Regions from separate parts of the Lottiidibacillus patelloidae genome, predicted to be linked through region 2. Evidence: riboswitches for the same ligand, from Rfam matches in the RefSeq annotation. Region 2 holds a riboswitch; the other holds the start of a gene.

The links. Region 2 has a riboswitch for thiamine pyrophosphate ahead of CIB95_RS08370 (ECF transporter S component). Riboswitches for the same ligand answer to the same signal wherever they lie in the genome.
Region 1: another riboswitch for thiamine pyrophosphate. It lies ahead of thiE (thiamine phosphate synthase); the one in region 2 lies ahead of CIB95_RS08370 (ECF transporter S component).

Annotation. Positions count from the first base shown of each region.
Region 1 covers NZ_NPIA01000002.1:143,847-151,274, forward strand. Annotated here, with positions in the region: gene thiO (glycine oxidase ThiO) at 1-331, opposite strand, end outside; gene CIB95_RS04700 (thiazole synthase) at 346-1,128, opposite strand; gene thiS (sulfur carrier protein ThiS) at 1,131-1,328, opposite strand; gene thiE (thiamine phosphate synthase) at 1,325-1,960, opposite strand; TPP riboswitch at 2,055-2,164, opposite strand; gene CIB95_RS04715 (M14 family metallopeptidase) at 2,211-3,398, opposite strand; gene CIB95_RS04720 (LTA synthase family protein) at 3,617-5,482, opposite strand; gene nfsA (oxygen-insensitive NADPH nitroreductase) at 5,766-6,515, opposite strand; gene CIB95_RS04730 (YqgQ family protein) at 6,517-6,708, opposite strand; gene CIB95_RS04735 (spore germination protein) at 6,984-7,428, opposite strand, start outside.
Region 2 covers NZ_NPIA01000003.1:348,895-356,322, forward strand. Annotated here, with positions in the region: gene CIB95_RS08345 (M3 family oligoendopeptidase) at 1-670, opposite strand, end outside; gene CIB95_RS08350 (DUF4878 domain-containing protein) at 749-1,153, opposite strand; gene CIB95_RS08355 (DUF420 domain-containing protein) at 1,279-1,806, opposite strand; gene CIB95_RS08360 (energy-coupling factor transporter transmembrane component T family protein) at 1,962-2,759, opposite strand; gene CIB95_RS08365 (ABC transporter ATP-binding protein) at 2,749-4,230, opposite strand; gene CIB95_RS08370 (ECF transporter S component) at 4,244-4,849, opposite strand; TPP riboswitch at 4,949-5,054, opposite strand; gene CIB95_RS08375 (AEC family transporter) at 5,220-6,164, shown strand; gene CIB95_RS08380 (glycine--tRNA ligase) at 6,201-7,428, opposite strand, start outside.

The DNA.
Region 1 (7,428 bases), on a different contig from region 2:
TGCGCATTTCTATTTTTAACATGTCAGCTTCATGAAAATAGGCATGTACGGTACCACTTGTTGTATATTCGAATGAATGATTTGATTCTGTCATTACAAGATCTTTCCATTTAGAAAAAAGACGTAAACTTGATAGACAAAGTGTAAAAAAATCATCAGGGTCTTCTTCAATTTCAGAGAAAGGTGCTAGTAATCCGGCCGCAGCACCAGAGGCTTGCCCACCACATTTTCCTTTTTCTAAGAGAATCACTTCATGCCCACGCATTTGACATTCAAGTGCAGTAGAAAGTCCGATTACTCCTGCACCGATAACAATAATTTTCTTACTCATCACCCACACACTCTCTATTCATTTAACGTTAAACTTTCCAATCCACTACTTGCAGTCGCATACCTTTTTTTGGCAATTCTTCCAGCCATATAAGATAACCGACCTGCTTCTATTGCAAGTTTCATTGCCTCTGCCATTTTTACTGGGTCTTTTGCTTTGGCAACGGCTGTATTTAACAAAACTCCATCAACTCCGAGTTGCATTGCTTCTACAACGTCTCTTGCACTACCTAGCCCTGCATCGACTATAATTGGGACATTGGCCTCTTCAACAATTAAGGAAATGTTATATGGGTTTAAGATTCCAAGTCCGGTTCCTATCGGTGATCCACCTGGCATGACAGCTGCAGCCCCGGCTTCTTCTAATCTTTTACATAGAACCGGATCGTCTGATGTATAAGGTAAAACGACAAACCCTTCATTTGCTAATTGCTCTGTTGTTTTTAATGTTTCAATAGGGTCTGGGAGCAACGTCTTTTCTGATACACTTATTTCAACTTTAATCCAATTACTTAATCCTGAAGCCCGAGCTAATCTTGCAATACGAATTGCTTCTTCAGCATTTTTTGCACCAGATGTATTAGGTAAATAAGTAAACTGTTTCCCTTCAAAATGCTGTAAAATTGCGTCTTCATTTGGGGCATTTAAATTTACTCTTCTTAAGGCAAATGTAAGAACATCCGCACCCGAAGCTTCAATCGCTTTTTCTTGTATGTATGGATTCGGATATCTTCCTGTACCTAAAAATAATCTAGACTTTAATTCCGTTTCTCCGATTACTAGTCTATTTTTATTCATGATCATCCACCTCCGACAAAATGAACAATTTCAATATTTATATCCTCTTTAATTAGTTCTTCGTTCCAATTGCTACGGTCAATGATTTCGCCATCAATTTCAATAACAATTAAACCAGGGTTTAGCTGTAATTCTTCTAAAAGTTCCGAAATAGTAAGTGCTGTTACAACCTTCTTTTCTCCATTTATCGTGACATTCATTGGTTTACTCCTTTATATTTAGCAATTTTATCTATGAATTGCTCACACGTTTCTTTGACAGTTGTACTACCAACAATTTCACTTATTGCACAAATTCTTGTAGCTCCTGCTTGCAAAACTTCTTCCACATTATGAACTTTTATTCCACCAATCGCTACGAATGGAATCGATATCTCACTCGCAACTTGGCGGACATATCTTGTCGTTACAGGATCGACTACGTCTTTTTTACTTTTCGTCGGAAAAACTGGCCCTACTCCGATATAATCTGCACCATCTCTCTCTGCTTTTCGTGCTTCACTTATATGATGTGTGCTAATACCGATTATTTTATCGTTTCCTAGTATCTTTCTAGCTTCCAGTAAAGGTAAGTCACCTTGCCCAAGATGAACTCCATCGGCACCAACAGCGATTGCGATATCAATGTGGTCATTTACGATGAATGGCACGTTATATTTTTCTGTTAATACACGAAGTTTTTTTGCTTTTTCTAAGATTTCATTTTTGCTACTATTCTTATCACGTAACTGGATAATATCAACACCGCCTAAAATTGCTTCTTCCATCACTTCCACGAGGTCTCTTCCTTGATGAAATTCCTCTCCAGTAATGGCATATAACGAAAATTCCACTTTTTTCTCCCCCTTTTTCCATAAAAAAACCGCCCTCCATAAGCGGAAAGCGATTTTTACTAAATATGCCTATCTATTTTTCTATGAAAATAGCATAGCACAAGTCCGACTTCCCTACGCTGGTATGATCCAGATCAGGTTCATAGGGTAAAAGTCAGTGGACTTTTTCTCAACCTACCTACATAGGTACCCCTAGTCTTAAATATTCATCTACTAATAGTATGACAGTGTTTGAAAAATATGACAACCTTTACATATATAAACTAGCAGCTAAAATTCCTTTTGTATCTTCATAAATTTCATCAAATTGACTTAATGGCAATGGATTCACACCTTCACCTAATTCAATGGTAAAACCAGGCTTTCGCCAAACTTGGATAAACCAGTCCTTATATCCCGCATAACTATCGATCATTTGTACGGACTTATAGCCACTTACACGAGAAAATTCAGCTGCTAACTTTTTGGATTCAGGTGGCTCAAGTCCTTTATATCCCCAATAAAACTCTTTGCCCTGCGTGTGTAATGCTACTACTCTGTCAAAGTTACTATGCGCCGTTACATTAGCCATCACAAGTGCTTCAGGTTCAGATAACGGAAAATAACCAGGAAAGTCTCTAGGTGCTGGTACTTGTGGTTTTCGTGGTACTTCTAAATGCCAATCGGCTGGAAATTGATTATTTAAATCGACACCACGAATATTTGCTTTCCAATCTTTATATGAGTTTTTCCCTTTATTTAATTGTTGTACATAAGAGGAAAAAGGCCCTGCAGCTTGCGCTCCAAATAACACTAAATTAACACCATCGGGATTCACCATTGGAGTTATCGAAAGCTGCGTTTCTTTAAAGAGCGATAAAGCACTTCTTCCACTTATTTCTTCATTATTAGCTAAAGCTAGTGCATATTCATTTAAAAAATAGATTAGAACATTAGTTGTAATCCATTCATTCGCATGAAAGGAGGCATTAATATGAACTCTTTTTCTACCAGTTCCTACAATTACTTCGGGTATATCTTTACCTAGGACAGATTTACCTAAGTTTCTCGTAAATAAAAATGGATATAAATACGTTAATTGCATCAAATAATGCATTAGTTTCTCATAAGAGATAGGTTCATCTGGATCAACAATAAGTTTTTTTATTTTGCGGGGAATAATGATTATTTGTCCTGGATAAAGGTATTTGCTTGAAAAGATTCGATTTACTATACAAAGTGCATTAATATTTATTCTATACTTAGCTGCGATGGAATGTAGCGTGTCATTATGCTTTGTCTGATAATAAGCTGGCATATAACCTGGAATTTTAATTTTATTTGCTTGAGGAAACCACATGTTAATGTTCCCGTTAGAAGCTGCTATAATTTCTTCAGGGACTTCAAATATTTTACTATAATATTCAAAATCTGAGCCACTATACGCACTTACAAACATTCTCTTTCAACTCCTTCCACTACTTACATATATGCAATGGAAAAGGAAAGATATTCTTATTATAAAAACCCACAAATAGTATTTTGGTAATACAAAAGGAAAAATAGCAGATTCCTTTCATTTTACTCGTGATAACTGCATTGTATTATTTGAGAGTTAGATTGATAAGTTTTATTTTTTAATAAAAAAAAACTTTGGCATATGCCAAAGCTTTTTATTTATTGTTGATATTTAAAATTTTCCGGTTTATTTAAAAAACGTAACAAGTCACCATAAATAATTTGATCGGAATATTGTAAGTGTTGTCTAGATTTTTCCCTATAAGGCTCACAGTTACTAATATCTGTTATTTCACCTGTTGCTTTGTCATAACAGTTGCTATCTGTAAACAAGTAATCTTCCATAATGTAGCTGCCATCTCGGAGTACTGCATACGATTCGCGATTTTCTGCCAATAAATCTGTACCAAACATAATGTCGTTCGTCGTCTCAATACCTAACAAATGAAGTATTGTCGGCTTAACATCGATTTGTCCACCTACTGAGTCAATAACTCTTGTGTCTTTATGACCAGGAATGTGAACAATAAAAGGTACTCGTTGTAATTGAACTGTTTCAAATGGTGTAATTTCTCTATCTAACCATTTTGCCATCGCGTCATTATGGTTTTCTGAAATCCCATAATGATCACCATAAAGGATAAATATAGAGTTTTCATATAATCCGTCTGCTTTTAAACGGTCGAAAAATATTTTTATTGATTCATCCATATAGCGTACAGTTGGGAAGAAACGGTCGACTGTTCCATCTCCAGAATCATAACGATCTACATAACTTTCCTCTTTACTTAATTTAAACGGATGATGATTTGTTAAAGTAATAAATTTAGCATAAAATGGTTGCGGAATATCTTTCATAATGTCTGCTGACTGGTTAAAGAAGTCGATATCTTTTAATCCCCACCCTACAGAATTTTCTTCTGTAATATCATAATACCTTTGAGAGAAGTATTGATCGTATCCCAATGTAAGGTACATAATATCACGATTCCAGAAACTTTTGTTGTTCGCATGGAATGATGCTGAATAGTAACCCTCATCCTTTAATATTTCAGGTGTCGCTTTATATTCGTTTTGAGAATGTGTGAAATATACCGCACCACTAGGTAATCCAAATAAAGAGTTATCTACAATAAATTCGGCATCAGATGTCTTCCCTTGTGATGTTTGATGATAGAAATTAGGGAAATAGTAACTATCTTTAATTAAATCATTTAAAAATGGCGTTATTTCTTTTCCATTAATCTTTTCGTTAATAACAAAACTTTGCGTTGATTCAAGAGAAATTAGTACTACGTTTTTTCCTTTTGCTATTCCGAATAAATCGTCATTTGGACGAACTTGGTTAGCTTTTACATAGTTTTCAATATCTACGATTTCACTGCTATCTGCAAATACGCGTTGTGCTTTTGATTTAGACTGTAAAACAATATCATATAAGTGATAATTGTATGTTCCAATATTTTTAACTAACATTTCTCGGTCAAATGTTCGTGTTAATAGCTGTGGACGTTCTGTTTCTGCCAGGCCAACATTTACTACAAATAAGATGATTGCAACAGCAAACATTGCCCATGAATCAGCAAACTTAGCACGTTTTAAAGTCACTTTTTTAGTTAAAATAAAATAACCGATAATTACTACATCTATAAAGAACAAAATATCATACACGTTAATTAACGATAAAATACTATCACCAAGATCTCCCATATTACTCGTTTGGAATAATACTGGAATAGTAATAAAGTCAGTAAAGAATCTATAATAAACAATATTTGCGTATAATAATATCGTACTTAATAAACTTATCAATAATAATACGTGAGCTCGTTTATTTTCACTAAAGAATAAACTAAATGCCAAAAATAGAATAATAGAACTTAGTGGATTCATTATTAATATAAACTCTTGTGTCCAAGATTCAGTTGGTAGATTAAATTGTGTTTTATATGCAAGATACATCTTAAGCCATAATAATACTGAGACAAGATAGAACAGGCCTAATCTAGAATGTATATTTTTCATTTCATTTCCTCCTAATTGTTGTAACACGTGTTGCAGAAAACTTATCTATTGTATTCTTCATAAGAATAACAAAAACAATCATACTTCTTTTCTCTTTTTCTATCAACTAATTTTTTATCGTTTTCCTTGTATTATAGTTACTCGTATCATTAGACGAGTTTATGTTCAAAAAGGTTTCATTTTTTTATTGGTAAATTTTAACACTATTTATGCGACCCATTTATAACAATATGTTGAAGGGTTTACAATAGAACTGCTTTAGTAGATATTTTACTATATTTTTTTATTTCATTGGGAACCCTTTGCTTTTTAAAAAGTCCTTTAAATATATTCGAGAAGGTACTGACATCTTGCGAATAATTTGCTTTGACCATGTATCTAAACGAGAATTTTTTGCTCTGCTATCATAATAGTTTCTTAGTTCATCATTATATTGTTCGATGGAAGTTCGCACCTTCTGAGTATCGTGTACATATTGCTCCTCATAGTACATTGCTGACATAGGTAATCGAGGTTTTTGTTCTGGAGTATGTGCAGGATAACCAACTACTAGTCCAAATAGAGGAAAAACATGCTCAGGCGTTTGTAACAACTTACTAACTTCATAAAGTTCATTTCGAAGTCCACCTATATAACATATCCCCAACCCTAAAGACTCCGCTGCAATAGCAGCATTTTGCGCAGCTAAAGCCGCATCAATTACTGCAACAGTATACATTTCCGTGGATTGTAATGTTTCTGAAAAATCCACCTGTTCTGTCTCTGCAATCACTTTATGACGATATAAATCAGCGCAAAAAATAAATAAATGACCATTTTTTGCAACATAGGGTTGATCTCCAGATAACTGAGCAAGCCTTTCCTTTTTATATTGATCAGTAATCCCAATAATTGCATATGCTTGTACGTTACTTGACGTTGATGCTGCCTGTGCACTCGTTACTATTGCTTCTATTTGCTCTTTATCCAAAAGCCTATTCTCAAATTTCCTAATTGACCGATGTTGCAATAATGTTTGAATCACATCATTCATATTATTCACCTTTATTTTTTCGACTTTTGATTATTAGTAAACTTTGTTTAAATTGCTCAATAGTTATTAGTTTAGAATTGTATAGTTCTCTTATTTCATCTTCCATTAATTGATAATCAAGTTCTTTATCACCTGTGTATATAATCGTTCCATAATTTTTCAATAGTTGTTGTACTTCAAAAAAAGTTTTCACAAAATCACCTTATGTTTAATTTTTTTCACTTAGATAGTATAACTAATTACTATGAAAAAGTATGTAGAAAATTGGCAGTTCAAAAAATAAATACTCCAAAAAAAGTTTCTAAATAAACTTTTTTTCTATAAGGAATTGGACAGACTACTTACTTTAACATAAAAATCCGAATCGTTCAGATTCAAACTGAATGATCCGGATTCCAAATATAGATAAGATTAAACAAAAATATTCGTCAAAATTATTGCATCCCACTCATTCACCTCATCGTCATTTTAACGATCAGGATCTTTAGGGTGAAGCACAGTTGGTCGTCTATTTTTAAGCGGTATTGGTGTTCTTACTAAAACATCTCTCATCGCCCTGTATGAAAATGGAATAAACGGCCAAAAATATGGTGTCTTGAAAGATTTCATTCGAGTTAGTAACAACATCAGTAATAAGAATCCCAATACATAGCCGGCAACTTGGAACGCTGCTGTCATAATTAGCAACCCTATTCTTACTAACCTGTTTGCTAAACTCAATTCATAACTCGGTGTTGCAAATGAGCCTATAGCAGCTATCGCAAAATATAATATGACTTCATTAGTTAATAGCCCTACTTCAACTGCAACTTGTCCGACCATTAATGCAGCGACTAATCCAAGGGCAGTCGCTAATGAAGATGGTGTATGTATGGCAGCCATCCTCAACATATCTAAACCTACCTCAATGATT
Region 2 (7,428 bases):
CATATTTTTTAAACATAAAGTCTCTATAATTAGCAACATCAGCATTTTTGGCTTTTTCCTCACGAATCTTAATTAAGTCTGACATTATATCGCCTAGTTCATTATTTTTAGAAAGAAGCGATTCATGCACTAATTTCCAGGCTTTCTCACGCACAGTACGGTCACTATCTTTTAGAAAAACTGCCATTTGACTTAATGTTTTTTCTTCACCATTCCAGTTAACTGTTAAGCTTCCCGTAATCTCAAAGTAACGCGTAGAAAGTTTTTCCTCTTCTACCTCTAGCTGAATATTATCTTCTCTAAATAAATTAATAGCATTTTCTTTACTTAGTATGTATTGCTCATAATAACTAGTATCTAAAGCATGGCGAAATTCACTATTGTAAAATTTCTCATCATACTTCGCTGTATACTTTTTTATTAATGGCTGAATAACTTCTGAGTCATGTTGGTAAGCCTTCTTAATGTCTTGATCTGTATTATCACATTGTAAGGCAATATAATGTCCAGTTAACGTTTCTTCAATTTCTTCAAGGACAACTGATTTATCTTGCAACCATTGGACTAAATCACTTGTTGACTTTATTTCTACATTTAAAAGCGTTTCTAGCTTATCCTTAACGAGGTTCTCATCATTTAGAGGTATATTTTCTTGATAAAATTTTTTCATTTAATACCACACCTATTCTTATTATTAGTTATACATAGAAATAGCTCCTGCCAATTGACAAGAGCTACAATAAACTTTCTATAGGTTTTCTGAAATAACCCACCATTTATCGTCTCTTTTCAGTAGTTGAATTTGTGCTTCCTTTTCAGTAGCCATACCATCAACAACGATTGTAACAGTAACGTTTACGATTTTTCGACCGTCTTCTCCATCTTCAGTGGAACCCATCTCATATGAATGAAGAATTTTATCATTTTTACTAGCCTCAGCCGTTTCCGTCATTTCCTCTATTGTTGTACCTAAGTAATCCGCAATTTCTTGTAGATGTTCTTGGTCTAACAAACTAACCATTGCCTTAATATCTTGTTTTTTCATTGATTTTAAGTACAATTCTGCTGTAGCTTCGGGTGAATCTTGATTATTACAAGCCATTAATACAACTGTCATAAATAAAAGTGTCATCATTACTACCAATTTTTTCATATTTTATCTCTCCTCTATGAAGTAAAATCACTGTAAGCCTATCTTACCATAAATATATTAGATTTTTCTGCAAAATTATATGAACAATAAAAAAAAGCCTCCACTTAAAGTGAAGGTACTACAGTTTAGTAATATGGTGAAATCATTAAATATACAATTACGCCTGTTAAGCTTACATACAACCAAAGTGGCATAGTCCATCGAGCAATTTTGCGATGTTTTTCTACTTGCATCGTAAATCCTCGAACTACAGTCGTAAGTGCTAGAGGTACGATTACAATTGCTAATAAAATATGAGAAATAAGAATAAAGAAATAAACATATCTTATAAATCCTTCTCCACCAAAAGGTGTAGACTCTGTTAAGTAATGATAAGTAACATAAGATAGTAAAAATAACGCTGTTGTAGAAAATGCTGCAATAATAAATCGTTTGTGTAAAGTAATATTTTTCATTTTAATAGCGTAAAGTGCAGCTAGTAAAAATACAAATGTAAAACTATTAAAAATTGCATTAAACATTGGTAAGATAGTGACATCAAATCCTGTCTTCCCTTCATACCCTGGGAGGAAAAATAGGATTGCAACTAATGCATTAATAGCTATTGTTAAAATGACAATGATTGGTGTGTAGTTTTTAGTATTTTCATTCATTGGCGTCCTACTCCTTTAAACTTATTATACAATTAGTAGCATACATGAGAGGATAATAGAACGCAATAAGAAAGAGAAGTTCTAATTAATAAGAGAACATATGTCAACTTGGCTTTATTTATTTTCAAGAAAAAACTCACAAAAGATTTGTGAGTTTAATGACGAACATCAATAACTTGGAAATATGGAAATTGTAACCCGATATAATAGGTAGATATTATGATCAATATCATCAACGTGATAAAGTATAAATCCACCCTAGAAAAGCCTGTTATATAATAATACGTTCTATTTTTAGCTGCAGAAAAACGTTTTGCTTCCATTGCTACCGCTATTCGATGTGCACGACGAATACTTTGTGAGAATAGCGGAATAGTATAGCGTTTAAGGCGTAAATAAAAGCTAGTTAATCCCTTACCACTCTCTGCACCCCGGACTTTTAAAGCATACCTTAACGTTTGCAATTCATCGAATAATATAGGTAATAATCGCAATGCTGCCATAAAAGCATAAGCATATTTTGGACTTACCTTTAATTGTTGCATTAAGGAATAAAAGAGCATTACTGGGCGTGTTGTTAATGCAAACAAAAGACTTAATGACGCGAATACTAACGCACGAAAACCAATGTGAATCCCTCTGAATAAACTTTCTTCACTCACTTTCACTAATGCCCATTCAAATAAGACATTGCTACCTTTTCCAAACATAATCATCGTACTTGCAGTTGAAATGAAAATCAGAAAAAAAGGGATACTGAATAACAATATTCGTTTTTTTGGATGACCTGTCATAAAGAAAAATACGGCGTATAGGACGATCGCTAAGTTAATCATCACATTAGGGTTATGAATAAATAATACTGTAAGGAAGATTACAGTTAATAAAATTAATTTTAGACTTGGATTAATTTTATGAATCCAAGTTTCTTTAACAACGAGACTATCGTACATAGAGCTCGCTCCCCTCTAGTGACGCAGGTCTTTCACGCTTCCTAACCTCGTAATCTTCAGTTAATATTCCTTGTTCAATTTGCCAAACCCTAGTTGCAAAGTGTTCAACAATATGAAGATCATGGGTAACCATAATAATCGAAGTACCGTTTTCTTGCAATAACTGAAGGTGTTCTAAAATCTCAAACGTATTTTTTGCATCTTGACCAAAAGTTGGTTCATCAAGTAACAATACTTTTTGATTTTTTACAATTGCTGTTGCGACACTTAACCTTCTTTTTTGCCCAATTGATAATTGGTACGGGTGATTTTCTGCAAACGCCGTTAATTGAAATTGACGTAATATTTTCTCCACCCTTGGCTTTATTACTTTTTCCGGAACTTGATCTATTCTTAAGGTAAAAGCAACTTCATCATAAACTGTATTTGTAACAAACTGATATTCCGGATTCTGAAAGACAAAGGACATCTCTTCAGTTAGTTTAGTTCTTTTTGAAACTACTTTCTCAGCAAATTCATACGTTCCACTAGTTTTGATGAGTTGCATTAAGGCATGTAAAAACGTGCTCTTACCAGCTCCATTTTCCCCGATGACAGTAATCCATTCCCCTGGTTTTACTGAAGTAGAGGAAACAGCTATTTTTATTTCTTTCCCTCTATATCCTTTAAAATCATCAAGTTTCAATAAATCAGACTGCTCATTAAAGTGGATTTCTTGCTGATAACTCTTTTGTTTGCTATTTATATATTCATTCCAAACATCTGGATACCAAATACCACCACTAATTAGTTCCGCTTTATTATTAGCAAAAACATCCTCTTTTTTACCATCTGCGATAATCTGTCCATTACTGTTAAATAAGATAATTCGGTCTACAAAATCAATAACTTCATCTATTTTATGCTCAACAATAATTACAGTTTTATCTTTACTAACGTCCTTAAGTGTTTGCCAAACTTGCTTTGTACCTTCGGGGTCTAACATTGCAGTCGGCTCGTCTAAAAAAAGAACTTCTGGGTCTAATGCCAAAACAGATGCAATGGCTAGCCTTTGTTTCATTCCCCCAGAAAGATGTTGAATATTTGTGTGCAAGTTCTCTAAACGAAGATTTACAGTAGCGAGCAGTTGTTCAATACGTTCTTTCATTTCAGGTTGAGGAACTTGTAAATTCTCTAGAACAAAGGCAATTTCTTCATCAACAAAGGGCATACAAAATTGACTTTCCGGATCTTGAAATACATAAGCCCAAGATTCTGGAACATTAATACTCTCAGCTTTCATTGGCACTTCTATAGAATTTGGAATAATTCCAGCCATGACTTGTAGTAACGTCGATTTACCACAACCAGATGGACCAAGCATTAATACTTTTTCGCCTTTGCGAAAACAAAGGGATAAATCCTTAAATAATAAGGATTCTCCCCCTGGAAATTTTAGTCTTAATTTATCTACACCATAACTTGATGTCATAAGATACTCCTTTTTAATCTTCTAATGCCTCATAGTCTTTTTGCTCTACTGGGCGAACTAGATTAGTTACACCTGTAAGTTCTAATGCTTTAACGATAGCATATGCAAAAATACCAGCAATAACAATTGCCCCTAGTGTACGTGCACCAATCATAATTAATAAATTCCATAACGCTAAATCTACGATATACCCATTGAAGTAATCGACAACAAGTGACCCAATTGTCGCACCAATTGCAGCTAATGAAACAACAATTACTGAAAAACGTTTATAGCGGAATGCTGCAAAAACAAGTTCTGCTCCAATCCCTTGTATTAGACCATAAATTAATAATGGAACTCCATAAGGGCTTCCAAGGATAAACTCTCCACTAGCAGCTACTAATTCTGCAATAATTGCTACACCCGGCTTACGAATCACTAAGAATGCAATAGTTGCAGCAATAAACCACATACCATAAACAAGCTCGTTAATATGAAAGCCAAATGGAGTTACGAATGCATAAAATTGTGCCCACAATACGTAAACAACTGCAAACACTAATGCAATGACAGCGGTTACTAATATATCGGCTAATGTTAACTTACTAGATTTTCTTTCTGATACACTATTATTCATTTTAATCTCTCCCCTGAAATTATATTTGAACAATAAAAAACCTGCACTATAGATCCAGTGCAGGCAAATATGTATAAGTTGACTATCGCAGTATTAAACGTTATCGACTTATTACTTCCTTGCGCTGGTATTATCCAGATCGAGTTTTGAGGGTTAGCAATAACATTGCCTCTCAGCCAAATAGATGGCACCCCTAGTAATAATTAGTTGGTTTTTTATTGTCGCTTTCATTTTATCGGTTACTTATCTTTTTGTAAATAGTTAATTGGTTAGAAAAGAAAAATCTCCTCTATTTTTTGTTAAATGTGTATAAATAGCCCTCACCGCTCTTGTCCTATTGCAATAGAATACATGGGAGGGATTTTTAATTATGATAAGTTTTTTTTCAATCTTTAACGAATTTTTTGTTTTATTTCTCATTGCTTTTATAGGATTCAGTGCAAAGTGGTTTGGAATATTTAATAAAAAAATTGATTTTGCTTTTACGCAAATCATATTATTTATTACATTACCTCTGTTAATCATACATTCACTCGACTATAAAATTAGCTTGTATATCTTCAAAGATTTTTTATGGTTAATCTTATTGTCAGTTTTCATATTATCTATAGCAGTAATAATTGCACATTTTTTAGTCAAACCTATAAAACTGTCTAGTTCTAGAAGTGGTGTTTTTCAAGCGTTGATGATATTTGGAAACCAAGGGTTTATTGGATTCGCACTTTGTTTTCTTTTATTTAAAGAACAGGGCATTGCCTACGCCACTATATTTAATTTATTCTTTTTAATATTGATTTGGACATATGGCGTCTATTTAGTTGCCCGAGATAAAGTTAAACTTCCATTATGGAAGCTCCTGTTTAATCCAGGCTTAATCGCTACCTTAATCGGCCTTATTCTTATTACGACTCCATTAACACTTCCATACACGATATCTAAATCATTTCAACTGATTGGATTGTGTACTATTCCACTATCAATGCTGTTCATTGGAAGTTTGCTTGGAAATATTAAAAAGTCAGACTTATATTGCTATTTAAGATATTATCCGCTTTGGTTGCTTGCTTTTATGAAATTATTACTATTACCATTACTCTTATTCCCATTTTTATTACTACACATCTCATATGAAGTTATAATGGTCGCAATTATATTAACAGCAACACCATCAGCACCAACAATTGCATTGTATGCAAAATCATTTAAAGCGGATTATCGTTTAGCAACGGTAGGCGTATTTATTACAACACTTCTTGCTTGCTTAACAATTCCATTCCTGTTTTGGCTAGCATCATATTTGTTTTGTATATTCTAAAAAAGTACAGAGCTTTCACTCTGTACTTTTTTCATATTAAAATGAAGTTTTCTCTTCTAAGAAGCTCTTTAAATTTGAAATTGCCATCCTTTTTTGTTCCATCGTGTCACGGTCACGAACTGTAACCATACCATCTTCTTTAGAGTCAAAGTCATACGTAATACAATAAGGTGTTCCAATTTCGTCATGACGGCGGTAACGTTTACCGATTGAACCAGCATCATCATAATCAACCATAAAATGTTTAGCTAACTCTGCAAAGACATCTCCAGCCTCTTCTGAGAGTTTTTTAGATAGCGGGAATATCGCTGCTTTATAAGGTGCTAACGCTGGGTGGAAACGCATCACAGTTCTACTAGAACCATCTTCTAACTCTTCTACTTCGAATGCATCAATTAAGTAAGCAAGTGTTACTCTGTCAGCTCCTAATGATGGTTCGATACAATAAGGTACATAACGTTCATTAGCTTGTTGATCAAAGTATTCAAAGTCATCTCCAGAATGCTCCATATGGCGTTTTAAATCGAAGTCAGTTCTGGAAGCAATACCCCAAAGTTCTCCCCAACCAAACGGGAATTTATATTCAAAATCAATAGTCGCATTACTGTAATGAGAAAGCTCATCAGCATCATGTTCGCGAAGTCTTAAGTTATCTTCTTTCATTCCAAGATTAAGTAGCCAATCTTTCGCAAAATCTTTCCAATATTCATACCACTTCAACTCTTCACCAGGTTTACAGAAAAATTCAAGTTCCATTTGCTCGAATTCACGAGTACGGAATGTGAAATTTCCTGGAGTTATCTCGTTACGGAAGCTTTTACCTACCTGAGCAATACCAAATGGAACCTTTTTACGCATTGTGCGTTGAACATTTTTAAAGTTAACGAATATTCCTTGTGCTGTTTCCGGACGAAGGTATATTTCATTCGTACTTGATTCAGTAACCCCTTGATGCGTTTTAAACATTAAGTTAAATTGACGAACTCCTGTAAAATCTTTACTACCACATTCAGTACATGCAATATCATGCTCTTTTATTAACTCTTCCATCTTTTCAAATGGAAGTCCATCAACAATCATTTCAATTCCTTTTTCATCTAAAGCATCTTCGATAAGCTTGTCAGCACGGTGTCGAGCTTTACAAGATTTACAATCAATCATAGGATCATTGAAGTTCCCTAAGTGACCTGAAGCTTCCCAAGTTTTAGGATTCATTAAGATAGCTGCATCTAAACCAACATTGTATGGAGACTCTTGAACAAAC